One region of the Paenibacillus sp. 276b genome, then DNA from elsewhere that is predicted to be linked to it. Evidence: riboswitches for the same ligand, from Rfam matches in the RefSeq annotation. Region 1 holds a riboswitch; each other region holds the start of a gene.
The links. Region 1 has a riboswitch for thiamine pyrophosphate ahead of BLV50_RS10965 (ECF transporter S component). Riboswitches for the same ligand answer to the same signal wherever they lie in the genome.
Positions count from the first base shown of each region.

Region 2: linked by a shared signal. The riboswitch ahead of tenA (thiaminase II) and the one ahead of BLV50_RS10965 (ECF transporter S component) in region 1 are both predicted to bind thiamine pyrophosphate.
Region 3: linked by a shared signal. The riboswitch ahead of BLV50_RS22735 (ABC transporter substrate-binding protein) and the one ahead of BLV50_RS10965 (ECF transporter S component) in region 1 are both predicted to bind thiamine pyrophosphate.
Region 4: linked by a shared signal. The riboswitch ahead of BLV50_RS09130 (thiamine phosphate synthase) and the one ahead of BLV50_RS10965 (ECF transporter S component) in region 1 are both predicted to bind thiamine pyrophosphate.

Region 1 covers NZ_FNRR01000002.1:18,584-22,643, forward strand. Annotated here, with positions in the region: gene BLV50_RS10955 (S-layer homology domain-containing protein) at 1-163, shown strand, start outside; gene BLV50_RS10960 (pectate lyase) at 489-1,157, shown strand; TPP riboswitch at 1,477-1,587, shown strand; gene BLV50_RS10965 (ECF transporter S component) at 1,829-2,422, shown strand; partial or broken gene BLV50_RS33780 (ATP-binding cassette domain-containing protein) at 2,513-2,863, shown strand; gene BLV50_RS10970 (ATP-binding cassette domain-containing protein) at 2,885-3,931, shown strand; gene BLV50_RS10975 (energy-coupling factor transporter transmembrane component T family protein) at 3,906-4,060, shown strand, end outside.
Region 2 covers NZ_FNRR01000001.1:985,042-989,101, forward strand. Annotated here, with positions in the region: gene BLV50_RS04300 (NAD(P)/FAD-dependent oxidoreductase) at 1-730, shown strand, start outside; gene BLV50_RS04305 (hypothetical protein) at 739-1,029, shown strand; TPP riboswitch at 1,076-1,174, shown strand; gene tenA (thiaminase II) at 1,296-1,967, shown strand; gene BLV50_RS04315 (GNAT family N-acetyltransferase) at 2,011-2,544, shown strand; gene BLV50_RS04320 (TetR/AcrR family transcriptional regulator) at 2,594-3,493, shown strand; gene BLV50_RS04325 (DHA2 family efflux MFS transporter permease subunit) at 3,657-4,060, opposite strand, start outside.
Region 3 covers NZ_FNRR01000005.1:115,086-119,145, forward strand. Annotated here, with positions in the region: gene BLV50_RS22725 (ABC transporter permease) at 1-29, opposite strand, end outside; gene BLV50_RS22730 (thiamine-binding protein) at 29-319, opposite strand; gene BLV50_RS22735 (ABC transporter substrate-binding protein) at 543-1,583, opposite strand; TPP riboswitch at 1,805-1,917, opposite strand; gene BLV50_RS22740 (NAD-dependent epimerase/dehydratase family protein) at 2,063-2,818, opposite strand; gene BLV50_RS22745 (VOC family protein) at 2,836-3,222, opposite strand; gene BLV50_RS22750 (DUF2798 domain-containing protein) at 3,409-3,897, shown strand.
Region 4 covers NZ_FNRR01000001.1:2,158,908-2,162,967, forward strand. Annotated here, with positions in the region: gene BLV50_RS09110 (ThiF family adenylyltransferase) at 1-175, opposite strand, end outside; gene BLV50_RS09115 (thiazole synthase) at 172-939, opposite strand; gene thiS (sulfur carrier protein ThiS) at 943-1,146, opposite strand; gene thiO (glycine oxidase ThiO) at 1,143-2,375, opposite strand; gene BLV50_RS09130 (thiamine phosphate synthase) at 2,380-2,997, opposite strand; TPP riboswitch at 3,289-3,398, opposite strand; gene BLV50_RS09135 (ABC-F family ATP-binding cassette domain-containing protein) at 3,532-4,060, opposite strand, start outside.

The DNA of each region.
Region 1 (4,060 bases):
TATCGTTTCTGAAGGAAGCGGAAGCGAAAGATACTGGGTTGTCTTCAAAATGGTTGTTTCGGAGACTGGAACAGTTACTTTTGAAACCGTGAATGAATTCACAGACATGACCCCACTTTACACACTTCAATCAACGAATAATAATATTGAGGAAGAACTATAGGAATCTTACAGATTGTAGAGAAACCCTGTCTTTTATAGATTAGGGGTTTCTTTTTTTTGTTATAGTACTTTTGATTTACAGATACAAATACAGCATACCCGAAGTTGAGATCGGCACATTACACAATGGAGTACGATGCAAAAAATGCCGAGAACACAGGCATACTGCTGTCGTTTCTATATCTAAGCTAATGATTATTATCGTAACATCCCTTTTTTGGTAGGATCAGGGTAGGTTCCGAGCCAGAGGTGCACCTCTGATCGGTTCCTTGAGGACAAGCTTATGCTTGTACGCCAATTCATCAGAATAAGGGAGGATTTAAATTATGAAAAAAGTGTTGACGTTGCTGCTGTCTGCGGGTCTGGTCGCTTCATTATTAGGTGCAATTCCGGCTTTTGCTGCACCTACTGTTGTAAACTCAACGATTATTGTAGCCAAGGGAGAAACTTTTGATGGCAAAGGCCAAACGTATGTAGCCAACCCTTCCACCCTGGGAGATGGATCTCAAGCGGAAGATCAGAAGCCGGTATTTCGGTTGGAGGCAGGCGCCACGCTCAAAAATGTGATTATCGGTTCACCTGCAGCTGACGGTGTTCATTGTTATGGTAACTGCACGATATCAAATGTGATTTGGGAGGATGTCGGTGAGGACGCTCTGACTCTGAAATCAGCCGGAACGGTTAACATCACTGGTGGTGCAGCTTACAAGGCCTATGATAAAGTATTTCAAATGAATGCAGCCGGAACGATTAACATTAAAAATTTCCGTGCAGACGATATTGGCAAGCTGGTACGTCAGAATGGCGGAACAACCTTCGCCGTGAACATGACGCTAGACAACTCGGACATTTCCAATGTCAAAGATTCCATTATGCGTACGGACAGCAGTACATCGCAAGGGAAAATTACAAATACCCGTTACTCCAAAGTACCGACCTTGTTTAAAGGCTTTGCATCGGGCAAAACAAGTCAATCCGGGAATACACAATATTAAAACAGAGCATACCGGTTCTCAATAATTTTCCTCTAAAGGATATGAAGCATAACAATTAAAGGGGATGTCCTATAAGTCATGAATATGACGGGGACATCCCTTGTTCGCGTTATCTTGGTCTAATGAGCCTGGCACACGTTATTCGCTCTCATTTGCACCTTTCTGAGATGTAACGAATTACAGAGACGTTATTTCTTGAAGCAGAGGTATATGACGCATAAATGAGACATATAGTTAATCACTCTTTCTTCTAGTTTAAACTGATTTTTTCTTATCGGGATTGTCACAAATACCCATGTGTTGTACAGTAGAAGCAATGAAATAAGTGAACCGGGTGCTCAATGAAGTTGGGCTGAGAGAGCGGCCTTGTGCTGCTGACCGTATATCTGATCTGGGTAATGCCAGCGTAGAGAACATGAATTTGCGATGAGCAATGGTAAGTGATAAGGGATAGAACATAAATGTCAGCGTTTCTTGGTTGCAACGGGATTTCTCTGATGTGACGGGGATGGTGTCGTTTGTTTTCTTCTTTCTCTATATCTGCCTAATGCGTTGCATCGTGAGAATTGTAAACTGTGCGTATGGCCTGCCTGTGAACCGGGGAGGCTTTTTTTGTTTGTTTTATTGTTTTTTTTATAAATCTAGGGAAACAGAGGAAGGAAGTAGAGAACATGTCAACAGCAGTAGGCAGCAACAGATTGAAGTTAACCGATATTTTGGTAACAATTGTGATTGCGGTAGTCTTTGGGGTGATCTACAAAATATGGGGACCTACATATGATCTGATGAAGCCATTCGGCGTTCATGCGGAGCAGATGATTTACGGCATGTGGTTCATGGCGGGCACCTTTGCCTTTGTAATTATTCGCAAGCCGGGTGTAGCCATTCTGGCCGAAGTTGCGGCATCAACGGTGAGTGCTTTTCTAGGTAGTGAGTGGGGCATGTCGACACTGGTGTATGGGCTGCTGCAAGGGCTGGGTGCAGAGATCTTCTTCGCCGCATTTCTGTATCGGAAAAGCAATCTGTTCGTTACCTGCCTTGCGGCTATTGGTGCAGCAGCGGCTTCGCTTGTACTCGATTATCAGTATGGGTACATTGATTCCCTCACAGCTTGGAACTACACGCTGTTTATCGGATTCCGCTTCATTGGAAGTATTCTGATTGCGGGTGTATTCACCTATTATCTCGCCAAAGCGCTGGAGCTTACAGGTGTAACACGATCCCTTAGACCGGTGTCGAAGCAGGATTATGAGGCGCTGGACTAGATGAATGAAGTGGAGAATGTGCAAGCGGTAGGTGTTACGAATCTAAGATGCAAGTTCCCGGGAGAGAAGGCCTTGGTGTTCCAAGGCTTGTCTCTCTCTGTGCGTCAAGGGGAGAAAGTATTGTTGCTTGGACCAAGCGGCTCTGGCAAATCAACCTTGTTGCAAATTCTGAGTGGTCTGATTCCGCGATCTGTGGAGATTCCGATGAAATGTGATGATATTCAGGTTCCTGAGCAGCCCGGCATTGTTTTTCAAGATCCGGATACCCAGTTCTGTATGTCGTATACGGATGAAGAGATTGCTTTTGTACTGGAAAACCGGAATATTCCACGCGAGCAGATGTCTGCTCTTATTCATCGATATCTGGAACAGGTGGGGTTATGCTTTGAACATAATCGAACACTCATTCAATCCATGTCACAGGGCATGAAGCAGCGTCTTGCGATGGCTTCGATTCTGGCCATGGAGCCAGACGTACTCTTTTTGGATGAACCAACGGCACTGCTGGATGATGAAGGAACCTCTCAAGTATGGGAAACGGTGAAACAGATTGCACAGGACAAAACACTCATTATCGTAGAACATAAAATTAATGAAATCGTCGAGTGGGTAGACCGAATCATCGTATTGTCGCCTGAAGGAAAGATTGTGGCAGATGGCCCGGCGAATCAGGTGTTTACAGATGAGCGGAATATGCTCAGGGAATACGGAATCTGGTATCCAGGAGTTTGGGAAGAGCGAGGGCAGACGAAAGCACAGACGTTGGTCACAGGAGAGTTTATTCGTTATGGGGCAACAGAAACTGAAAGTATGGATAACAAGGAGGAGCGAGCTTCTGCGCAGCCCCAACCAGCCCTGGAAATGCAGCAATTCACCGGATGGCGCGGAAAAACACCTTTCATTCAGGTGGAACAGGCCAAGGTATGGCACGGAGATTGGGTGGGGATTGTCGGGGCTAACGGGGCAGGTAAAAGTTCGTTATTGCTATCCATGATGAATATTCTAAAAACGACAGGTCATTATGTTGTGGAAGGACAATCGGCCGGAAAAACCGAGCAGCTTGCAGATCACATTGCCTTTGTATTCCAGAATCCTGAATTTCAATTCGTGACCAATACAGTCCGGGATGAAGTGGGATTCTCCTTGCTGAGCGGCAAGTTAACTGCCGAAGAAAGAGGTATCAAAACCGATAATATGCTGGAGCAATTCGGACTGAGTGAGCTGTCCGGTAGGCATCCATACCAATTGTCGATGGGACAGAAACGACGACTGAGTGTAGCATCAGCTCTGGTACGGGAACAGCGTATTTTGTTACTGGATGAACCTACCTTTGGACAGGATGCGCGGAATACTTTTGCCATGTTATCACAGCTGGAACGGCTGCGACGTGAAGGGACCGCCATTGTGATGGTTACACATGACCGTGAAATCGTGAAGCGTTATTGCACCCGGATCTGGACGGTGCATGAGGGGAGGTTAACGGATGCAGCTCTCGTTTCCTCATCGTGAGACTTGGCTTCACGCGGTGAATCCGGGGTTGAAAATGATTTTCCTGACATTGCTGTTTATCTTCGTCATCCTTGTTCACAATCTGAATGTAATGGCTAATGTAGCAGTTGTCATGCTTTTACTGCTTGG
Region 2 (4,060 bases), on a different contig from region 1:
TCTCCTGGAGGAGAACTTTCAGTCCGTCTACATCAGTGGTGCTGCGCGTATCGATGGACGTGCACTGCGTGATGCCTTAATCCGATCGGCACAGCGAAATGGAGCGGTCCTGATTAATGGGGACGCGACACTTCAATATGAATCGGACCGAGTAACTGGAGTGGTTGTTGACGGTCAAGTCATATCGGCTGACGAGGTTATTGTGTGTGCCGGCGCTTGGGCTAGTGAACTGTTGAAGCCCTTGGGCATTGATTTTAAGGTTCATTATCAGAAGGCGCAAATTATGCATTTGCAGGTTCATGATCGAGAAGACACTGGGAAATGGCCTGTGGTCATGCCTCCTTCGGATCAATATCTGTTAGCCTTTGATCAACAGAAGATTGTGATCGGGGCGACTCACGAAAATGATATTGAAGGCTATGATATAAGAGTAACCGCAGGCGGAATGCAGGAAATTTTGAATAAAGGATTGGAACTGGCTCCAGGTTTAGCCGATAGCACGTTTCAGGAAGTAAGAGTAGGTTTCCGTCCGTTTACACCAGGTTTTCTTCCGGTAATGGGTGCTGTTCCTGGTTGGAATGGCTTAATCACAGCCAACGGGCTTGGTGCGTCTGGGCTAACGATGGGGCCTTTTATTGGAAGTCAACTTGCCAAATTGGCTCTGGGTATGAAATTGGATATCGATATTCAGCCATATGACCTTGGAAAAGCAATGGATCATCAGAAATGAGGTGAACGATGACGTATTCACAGCGCTTAACTCACGGTAACTCATCAGACATTATTTATCTGGAGCACCAGATTGGCATCACCGAGGAGGAATTAGCAAAAGCCGAGGAAGAGCGGAGGGGTTACGAATCGGATTTAAACAAGTTAAAGACGTCTCCGGCGTATCATTCAAATTCAGCGACGAACGTCTCTAATGAGCAAAAATGGGTAGATGAGTTAAACAAATTGCAAAGTATGATTAAGGATATCCGCACCCGACTTAAGAAGTTGCAAGAAGATTTAGGGGAACTTGAAGATTAATAGGAATGGATTGACATTTGGAAAAACACATGTTGTAATAAGCCTGAGCTATTTGCAGGGGGACTGTTCGCAGTTGAGAAGGTTAAAACCTGACCCTTTGAACCTGTTAGTTAATACTGACGTAGGGAGCAAATGACATGTACTCATGTTATTTTGCCCTTGCCGAAAATAGGACAAGGGCTTTTTGGTCTGCATTTTGGATGACAGAACGCGATAGCTGGATGTGAAGCGGGAACATTATAATTTTAATATAAGGAGAAATGATCATGTCATTTTCAAGAACGTTAAAAGATAAGTCCAGAACCGTATGGGAAGATGGATACAACCATCCTTTTTTACATGAAATGGGGAAAGGCACACTGGATCAAGAAGCGTTTAAGTTTTATCTTCTTCAGGACTATACATATCTGATTGAATATGCGAAGATTTTTGCCATGGGTGCGGTGAAGGCGACAGATGAAAAACTGATGACGAACTTTACGGTGATTCAACACGCTATTCTGTACGAAGAAATGGATTTGCATCGAAATTATATGAATGAATTTGGGATTACGCTGGATGAAAATCATGCTGTCAAACCCTCTCTTTACAACAAGGCGTATACGTCGAATATGATGAGTGTTGCACAAACAGGTGGGGTTGCTGAAATCATCGCCGTCATTTTCCCTTGTGCGTGGACGTATTACGACTATGCCACAAGATTAAAAGAACAATATCGAGATTCATTAGAGGGCAATTTCTATCAGACTTGGATCGAAAATTATGCAAGTGATGAATTCCGCGACTCATTCGAATGGTTCTATGATACACTGGATGCATTATGCGAACATAAAACCGAGCAGGAACTGGAGGCCATTGAAGACATATTCAGAAGAAGTGTTGAATTTGAATATCTATTCTGGGATATGGCTTATAAACGGCAACTCTCGTACTTCTGATGAATGCAATCTACTACAACCAGAGATAAGGATGAACATACAGATGGACAATCGTGGAGAACGCATCTATTTACGATTTTTGAACGTGGAAGACGCTGCTGGGCTACTGGATTTGCAGTTCCGTAACCGGGCTATTTTCGAAGAAATATCGGCAAGCGAACGATCGGATACATTCTATACATTGGAGGGCCAAGTAGCCCTTCTCGAAGGTTGGAACAAGGCGAGGGAAGAGGGGAAACGGTACTCTTTCGGGATCTTTCTGAACCATACGCATGAGCTTATTGGGGAGATCTCTCTGTTCGAGCTTGAACTGGATTCCACCACCAAATGGATTGTTGGTTATGTGCTCGATCAGGTGCAGAATGGCAAGGGATATATGAGTGAAGCCCTTCAGCTAGCACTGGATTTTGCTATGAATGAAGCGGGTATAAAACGAGTGGAGGCAGGTGCGCTGCCTGACAATGCCGGATCGATTCGAGTGCTTCGCAAGGCGGGCTTTCAGGAGACGGACCGGCAGAATATTAAAATCAAGGGGATTTGGAAGGAACATATGATGTTTGCAGTGGATTTGCAATAGGTTACTAGATATCGTAACGTGAACCACCTAAATCATCCAGGGGGAACTTATGAATAAGCGGAAACAAATGTTATTGGACTCAGCGCTTGTACTCTTTGGGAAACATGGAGTGACCAACACCTCCATACAAATGATCCTAGACGAGTCAGGTGTGTCCAAAGGAACATTTTATAAATTCTTTGGCTCGAAGGATGATTGTATTCTTGCCATTCTGGAGCAACGTGTACAGGAAGATATGATGATTCGCAAAGATTTGGAGAGCCAAAGCTATGCTTCCGATTTTGATTTACTGGTGGATCAGATTATGGTGCCGATGATTTTGCCAGAAAAAAAGCTTGTTGTGGAGCTATTCTGGACAGGCTTCTACTCTGGAGAATGCGATCTGAAAAACTTGACTCGCATACAGTTAAATTGGTTATCTGAACGACTGGTACAGGTATTTGGTAAAGAATTAAAACCTTTTGCTTATGAAGGGGCTATTTTTGGTTTTGGCATGATCCATCAAATCTCGAACATGTGGAGAAACTTCCATCTTGACCAACCGGATTGGAACCATCTTGTGCCCAAAATCCTGAACTACATTGAAATCTTGCTTCGCTCCATGCTGGAAAGACAAGAGCATATTATAGATTTTCCAAGTCTTTTGATGATCGCTCCTGATTCCAAAGAAATTGTGTTGGATAAAAATAACCTGATTGCAGGTCTTCAGAAATTCAGTCATTCTATTCTCCAATTGGAAGTACCTATTAAAGCGAAAGAACTGACCAAAGGGCTGCTTGTTTTAGTTGAGCAGAAAGAGCTCAATATCTCCATGTTGGAAGTAACGCTACAGGCGTTTCAAACGGAATTTGAATCGTCTTCTCTTCAGTGTGAGGCAAACAGGATTGTCAAAGACTGCAGATCGTATCTCGAACAATTCAGGCAGATCCTCATGGAGAGAACGAGTTAACGTAGCTGTTCTTAACTTAAGTGGGCAGGCAATTGTTCATTTATATTATGTAATACACCACAAAAAAGCGGCAGATTGGACGTAAAGCTTAGTGTCCTGATCTGCCGCTTTTTATATAAGATACAATAGGCTCTACATGATGTAATTCATGTAAATATTGCTCTTAATTTGTATTCATCGAGACTTTTTGTCTTACAGGCTGCTTGGAGTCTTCCTCCGTCGCTTGTTTGGTACGTTTGATGAAGAAGGAAAGTAGCAATCCGAGAACGGCAATGCCAATAATGACAACATAAGCATCATTAATTCCCTGGATCATGGATTCCATTCCCAATTGCTGCTGGGTTAAACCTTTGGCTGCGCCCGTTGCCACCATATCCTGTACATGTGCCGTTGTGCGACTGGTCATTACACTTACGAGCAATGAAGTACCCACAGCGCCAGCCACTTGTCTCACGGTGTTGGATATCGCTGTACCGTGTGGTCCTAGTCTTGGTGGCAGTTGATTCAAACCTGCTGTTTGGATAGGCATCATAAGCAAGGCCATACCAATTCGGCGACCTGTTGACA
Region 3 (4,060 bases), on a different contig from region 1:
GGCCATACGCTTTTCCAATAGGCATGCATTAGCGATATTTCTCCGTCAGGGTGTCCATGCTGAAGCCACTTGGGCTATGGGCGATTTTGATCTGTGAGATGATGCTAGGGCTGCCAGCTTCCACGAGAACTTCGTGCATTTTGCGGACAACCTCCAGCAGTTCCTCTAGTTCTCCCTCCATCGTGGTATCGAGTGGATTAACCTGATATTTCAAGCCAGACTGCTGAATGACTTCAATCGCACGATCAACATAAGGATAGGAATTTTCGCCATTTGGCGTTTTGGGAATGACTTGAATGCTAAGTAGTGTGCTTGCCATGAGAGATCACTTTTCCTTTCGAAATATATAAAATGAACTAATGACTGTTACACTTGCCACTTCGATGACAGAATAACCTTCCAATCGCTGTTATCCCCAGATTTTTTTGATTCCCTTCTCCAAAGGGAAAATCCGGTGATAAAGGCGAACGCTTCGCTTTTTCACGTTATTTCTGTCCTCTTCGTCATCGTGTAAATACTAAGTTCGTTTTATATGGATAATTTTATTGGGGTAAGAACTCGTTTGTATATGCTTTGGATACATCTACCTGCTTATCGAGCAGTTTTTTGCTAAACATCCAATCCGTGTAGTTCTGCCATACTTCCTGCTTTTGCTCACCCCAGCGTGGTGCGTCATCCTGATATTTTGGACTCAGCCACTTCTGGCTTGCGAGTACAAGATCCTTATCCAGATCCGGTACGGCCTTGATCAGAATGTTGGCAGCGTCTTCGGGATGTTCAATCGCATATTGATATCCTTCGGAAGTCGCTTTCAAGAACGCTTTAACCAACTCGGGATCGTCCTGAATCGTCTTTTCATTGGTAACGAGTACAGGTGTGTAGTAGTCCAGTGCATCGGAATAATCTTTCACATATAACATGTCGATCGGTTCGCCGCGCAGTTCGGCTTCAATGCCCGTCCATGCGTAGAAAATCCAGGCAAAGTCGATATCGCGTTTCACAGCGGTGAAGAAGTCTGCATCGCCCATGCTAATATTTTTTACTTTGGATACATCGGCGCCTTCGCCTTCCATAATGGATTGCATCACAGCTTCTTCCACCGGGGAGCCCCAGCCACCATAGGTTTTACCTTCAAAATCTTTGGGGGATTTGATGTTCCGGTCCACCGGAGCGGCAAATCCGGACGTGTTATGCTGAATGACTGCAGCGATGGACACGAGCGGTACGCCCTGTGTGCGGGCCTGGGTTACACTCTCCTGATAACTTACGCCAAAAGGCACTTCGTTCGAAGCTACCATCGTATCCGCGCCTCCGGCACCTGGCTGTACAATCTCGACATTTAAGCCTTCGGCTTTGTAAAAACCTTGATCTACAGCCGCATACAGGCCGGTATGATTCGTATTTGGTGTCCAGTCCAGCACCACTTTAATGTCCTTGAGGGCTGCGTTGTCACCTTCATTGCTGTTTTCGGTGTTGCTGCTGCCATTTTCTCCTGAAGGTGCAGCTTCTTTGCCGCCACATGCGGCCACAGCCACAAGTAGTACGCACAAGAGCATTAGGCCCATCATTTTACGCCATCTCATCTTCATTTCTCTCCTTCATGTTGTCCGGCCAGTGGCGCGGGGTACTCCTTGGCTTCATATCCAAGCTTCTTGCATAAATCGACAGATTTATACCAGCTATGATCCGGATGACGTCACTTTTTTTAGCTCTCTGGCTATATAAAAGAACATTAAAAAAGCGCCCCGTTAATCCGGGACGCGTGCAGGCGTTAGAGATGTGGCACTCAGCAAAGAGGCTGGGCCAATTCGATATACTCCGATTCCTACGCTGGCATGATCCAGATCAGGTCTAAGGGTCAGTATCTTGGTGGGATACACTCTCAGCCGGCCTATTCCGACTCCCCTGGGAAACTATGAAGTTACGGGCATTACTAGGTGTAATTATAGGCCAGAGGCCCACGCATGTCCAGTCAGGAACTGGATAGGGGCACGTATGAATGAATCAAAGAGGCCATTATACATGCGTATAACGACCTCTCTAGATGTGTGATTTTCAACAATTATCGTGGCGAATCATATAAGGAAATCTGACTGAGTGCAAAAGCATCGGATTTCGGGTCATAGCCTACCTGTTTCTGAGTGGTTTCCAGATTCAATCGTTTAAACCGATTATTCGAGATCCCATGCAGTATGGTGAAGGGCTCCAGATCTGTAGTTGTAATTGCTTTGAACATCAAATCACACAAGTCAGCCGGACTAATATACGCGCTCATATCCCTTGCCTCCAGCGCGGGTCCATCCGGTTGGAAATCATCATATGCACCTATACGTATTGCTACACTTTGTAAACCTTCGGTATATGCAAAATAGGAAGCGAGCGATTCACCAAAACATTTGCTAACTCCGTACAAATTCCGTGGGCGTGTCGGCATGTCCGGATAGACTTGAGCATCAATGGGATACCCCTCGATCGTCTGTGCACTGCTTGCCAGAATGACTCTCCGCACACCTTGGTCCTTAGCTGCACGGAATACATTAAATGTACCTTTGATATTGATGTCCAACAACGATTCATAGAATCCGGCATGCGGGGAAGGATCTCCCGCCAGATGTACAACCACATCCATGCCTTCGCAAGCGTGCTGACAGGCTTCGGGATCTGTCACATCAAGTGTCATGATCTCATGGCTTGTCCCTTGATACGTATGCAGTCTGTCGATATTCAAATCCGTTAGTCGCAGGTGAAATGCTTCTGACAAGTGTTGGGACAAGTCACGTCCAATTTTTCCGGCTGCGCCGGTAATTAAAATGTTCATTAAATCAGCTCCAATTCTTAGCGCTGGAAGAACTCGATCCATTCCTTCTCGGGTCCATAGATGAAGAAATAACGGTAACCGTTAGGCAGTGTAATCATCTCTCCATCAATAAACTCGGCCTCAGTTGCCTTAATGCGGTTGTACTCAGACTCAAGGTCATCGACATGGATAGCAAAATGATGCACCGTACCTTCGGAAGGCAGCTTGTCGCTGTATCCCTGAATCAACTCAATCTCAGTCTCATCGCTTCCGTTGAAGCCGAGAAAGGCGAGCTGAATGACACCGTTGGTGTGGGTTACCCGATCTTTCAATTCAAGACCAACAATCTCCGTATAGAAACGCAGCGTGGTCTCTAGATCACGAACGGCAATGCCGACGTGGTCAATGCGCTTTTGAAAACTCATAATCCAAATCCTCCTTATATGCATTGAATCTTTTCTACCATTTTAAGGGATATCATAGGGCTGTACTACGAGGTTGTCAAATAGGATTTTAATTTGGAAAAATTATAATTGTTCACAGAATGTTCACTTATGAGGAGGGGTTCGTCATCTCTATAATTACGAAGGTAAACAGAGAGGATGAGAGAATTGCCAACAACGAAGAAAGAACAGATTATTTTTGGAATGATGATGTGCACAGGAATGGTCATCGTCATGATGGCCTTCAATTTATGGCACAATGGGTTATTGAGCAAGATGTCCGCGCTTGAAATATTGCTTCAGTTCATATTGTGCTTTGTCATTGCATTTCTGGTGGAGTCCTTTATTGTCGGACCTGTAGCGCGAAAAATTGCATTTTCCTTACCTTTTGACAAGTCCAACAAAATCCTGGGCGTGCTGGCTATGTCATTTTTCATGGTCATTGGAATGGTTCTGATCATGTCCTTGTACGGAATGATTTCCGCTTATCTTGCGAATCAGTTAAATGGAGCATCCGTACTAAGTACGTATCTTCATACGATTGCTCGTAATTTCAGCCTGGCGCTTCCTTACCAAATTATTATTCTGGGACCACTCGTTCGATATGTATTCGGTAAATTCATTAAGGATAAAGGGAGTGTAGTCCCTACAACCTAAATAACGTTAGTTCCGATTTAGAGCATCTGAAAGTATTTCCTGGGCAATCGTCCACTGCACTAAGATAAAGAAGTAATTGTTCATTTTCAAATCAAAAAAGACCTCGTAGCATTCACGCTACGAAGCCTATCTTTTTACCAGTTATGATTAATGGAATTTAATT
Region 4 (4,060 bases), on a different contig from region 1:
GGCCAATTCCTGAACGTACCAATGTTTCCGCAATACCCGTACCAAGCGCGCCCGCTCCAACAATTAATACTTTGCTGTTATTCAATCTATGCTGACCTTCCTTACCGATAGGTGCATACCGTTCCTGTCTGGAATAGCGGTCTCCCTGTTCAGAAGATCGTGTCTGATTAGTCATGTATGAATCATTCCTTCCGCCGGACTACTCGCTGCTGCATAGCGCTTAACGGGAATCATGCCTGCCTCATAAGCCAGTCTGCCTGCTTCAACCCCCATTCGCATGGCCTTCGCCATCTTTACCGGATCTCCTGATCCGGAGACAGCCGTATTCAACAATACACCGTCAGCTCCCAGCTCCATCGCATGAGCAGCATCTTTAGGTGCTCGAAGTCCTGCATCCACAATAACAGGAACGACGGCTTGTTCAATAATAATCTCCAGATTATAGGGATTAATAATTCCTCTCCCCGCCCCTATGGGTGAAGCCCCAGGCATAACAGCATGTACGCCGAGTAGTTGCAATCGCTTGGCCAGAATAACATCGTCCGAGATATAAGGCAGTACCGTAAAGCCCTTTTCAAGCAAGATCTCGCAAGCTTTATAGGTTTCAATTGGGTCAGGAAGTAATGTGATTCCATCGCCGATAACTTCTACTTTTATCATATCACAAAGTCCTGAAGCCCGAGCTAGTTCAGCGATTCGCACAGCTTCCTCTGCTGTTGCAGCACCCGCTGTATTGGGAAGCAGGGTATATCTTTTCAAATCCAGTGTGTCCAGAAAGTGCTGTTTGTTCCGATCTTCCAAGTTCAAACGCCGAACCGCGAACGTTAATACTTCCGTACCGGAGGCTTCAACCGCCTGGCTCTGCACTTCCAAGTCCGAAAATTTGCCTGTACCCAGCAGCAATCTAGACTCAAACGTATAATTTCCAATCCTCAACATAATTCAACCGCCTCCCACAAAATGTACAATTTCAATTCGGTCTCCGTCTCTTAACGCCGTCGTTTCATGATATTCCCGCGTTAAAATTTGCCGATTCAATTCAACCACGACGGTTTTTACTTGCAAATTAAATGAATGGAGCAATTTATCTACACGATTTAAGCTATCTTCAATTTGCATGGTTTGTCCGTTGACAATGATGTTCACTGCAACATCTCCTTTATGTTCAAACGTTCTGGACAAAGGTCCTGAATCCCCAGTTCTTCCGAGGTTTTGCCACAAATCAAGTCAGCCATAAGGCTGGCTGTAATTGCACTAAGCAATATGCCGTTACGATAATGTCCAAAAGCAGCGAATAAACCCGGTACACTATCACAAGCCCCCACATAGGGCAATCCATCCGGAGTCGAAGGACGGACACCAGCCCACGCTTGGATAAAATGTGCTTCCTTCATGCCAGGTACCCAGTTTGTTGCAGCTGCAAGCAACTTCTGAATGCCTTGTACCGAAACTTTCATGTCTGTTCTTCCAGGAAGGCTTGTTGCACCGATCCATACTTCTCCATTGGCTTTGGGAACAATATATATATCCTCTGCATACACCGTTTTGTCTGGCCTGTACCCGGCATGGTGGGGAGAAAACTGCACGGCTGCAATCTCCCCCTTTACTGGTAAAACAGGCGATTTCAGACCTACATGTCTCATCAATTCTTCACCATGTAACCCTGTAGCAATAATTACATTTCTCGATGTCATCGTTCCTATTGAAGTCTCGATTCCTTGCACACCGTTTACATTCGTATGCAAACGGACATCCTGTACCCCTTCCATCACCCTTGCACCCATGGCTTGAGCCGATCTGACATAAGCCTGCGTTAAGTTGACAGGAAGAACCTCGCTCTCGGAAGGTCTGTAAAATGCTCCATACGTATCCCTGTTTAACCATGAAGCTTCCTGTTGGACAGCAATACGATCCCACCAAATATGTTCTGTAGATAAGGTAGACGATCTACGATCATTCTTGTAACTGCTGACCTCACTGTATGAACGAAAAGGAGTAATAAATCCATGCTGTTGCAGCCCCATTTCCACTCCGCTAAGCGAACTGATCCGTTCCTTCTGCTCATGAAGCAAAGCTCTGCTCTGCCTTGCAAGCTTTGCCATTACAGCATGAGTGAATTCCTCACTATCAGCAGCAAGCATGCCTGCGGCTGCACAGGAAGTTCCCCCAGCGATCCGCGCCCGCTCAACCAGAAGAACGTCATGGCCTCGAGTAGCGAGTTCACATGCGATGGCACATCCGATAACTCCTCCACCTACAATAATGGTTTCTGCATGAAGCTTGCCTCGAACTTCCGCTCCAACTTTACTTCCCGAAACGATTCCTGGATGATAGCCTGAACGATTCCTGCTTCGACTTCTTGCTTCCTCTCTCAAGATCTCATCTCCTTGGTTCGGCGTACTTTTCTGAATCCGTGATCGCCTGTCGCAATGAAGCGGCAGCTACTTCCGGCTTATCGGTCGTCCAAATCGTTGAAATTACAGCGGCTCCTCTAGCACCAGCAGTTCGAATGGCAGCAATATTCTCAGGACTAATCCCGCCAATCGCGATCACGGGAATCGAAACATTAGAGCATACCTCAGCTAACGCACTTAGCCCTCTGGGTTCGCAATTCGGTTTACTATTTGAAGCATAGACATGCCCATAAAAGAGATAATCCGCTCCCTGTTCTTCTGCAACTTTTGCTTCTTCCAGAGAATGAACCGATATGCCTACGCGCAGCCGATCGACTCTCCTCAACTCATCCTTATCATAGCTGCGAATAACCGCTTGACCCCAATGCACACCACCAATTGAAGCATATTGATCCAGCTGATCTGAGCCATTCATAATGATTCGGTCAGATGGAACACCTTGTGTTTTTAGACCTTGCGCCCAATAAATCTGTTCTTCAAGGGTCAGCTTTTTTTCCCGAATGTGGATATAATCGACCCACCGCCATATACCCTTAGCAATATTCAGAAAAGAGTCCAAGTCTCCTGTACCTGGTGAAACCACATGCAGTTCGAATGATCTTGTTATTACATGTTCGTGGAAGATTACCGTCCTATTCGCCCTCCTCTTGCATGATTTAAGCTGATATACAACAACAAAAAAGCCACTCCCGTAGGGGAGTGGCCACGAATTTAAAATTCATGGATCAACTGAATGACTGTCGCATGCAATTACTCTATACATAACGCACAACAACTATAGAAACCATCCATAGTCGCAACGCTGTATACATAGAACTGCATGATTCATCTTGCAGGCCATATCGCAAAGTCAACGATAAAGCTCTTTGTCATTAGCTGAAACGCGCCACTTCCCTACGCTGGTATGATCCAGATCAGGTACAAAGGGTCCGGAATCGCATTCTTCCATCTCAGCCGCATCGTGCGGCCCCCCTAGTGTTCATATGAAGCTGTAGCCTATGTTACCATAGACACCTTTTTTTGTCACCGTACATTTCCATGAATTACGTTGTTCACCATTGCTGAAGTCATGTAGTTAACGAAGTTGCTGTTTCTGGTGCGAAGAATTTCGTAGAAACTATTGTTTGTCGGACCAAGCTTCAACATCCCACGTTTTGGTTACCCAACCTTCATAAAATTCAGGTTCATGGGATACGAGCAGCACGGTACCCTTGAATTCCTGCAGGGCACGTTTTAGCTCTGCTTTTGCGGTTACATCCAAATGGTTTGTGGGCTCATCGAACAAAATCCAGTTACTTTCACGCATCAGAAGCTTACATAAACGAACCTTGGCTTGTTCACCACCACTAAGTGCGTTAAGCGGGCGGGTGATATGCTCATTTTTTAATCCACAACGTGCGAGATGGCCCCGGACTTCATTCTGTGTCAGATGAGAAAACTCATTCCACACATCTTCGATCGGGGTAATATTACCTGCACGTACTTCCTGTTCGAAATAAGCTGTTTCCAGATAGTCCCCCAAGAAAGTCTTACCGCTAATTGGTGGGATTTTCCCCAAGATCGTCTTGAGCAGTGTGGATTTACCTACACCGTTACATCCAACAATGGCAATTTTCTCGCCACGCTCAATCGTCATCGTCATTTTA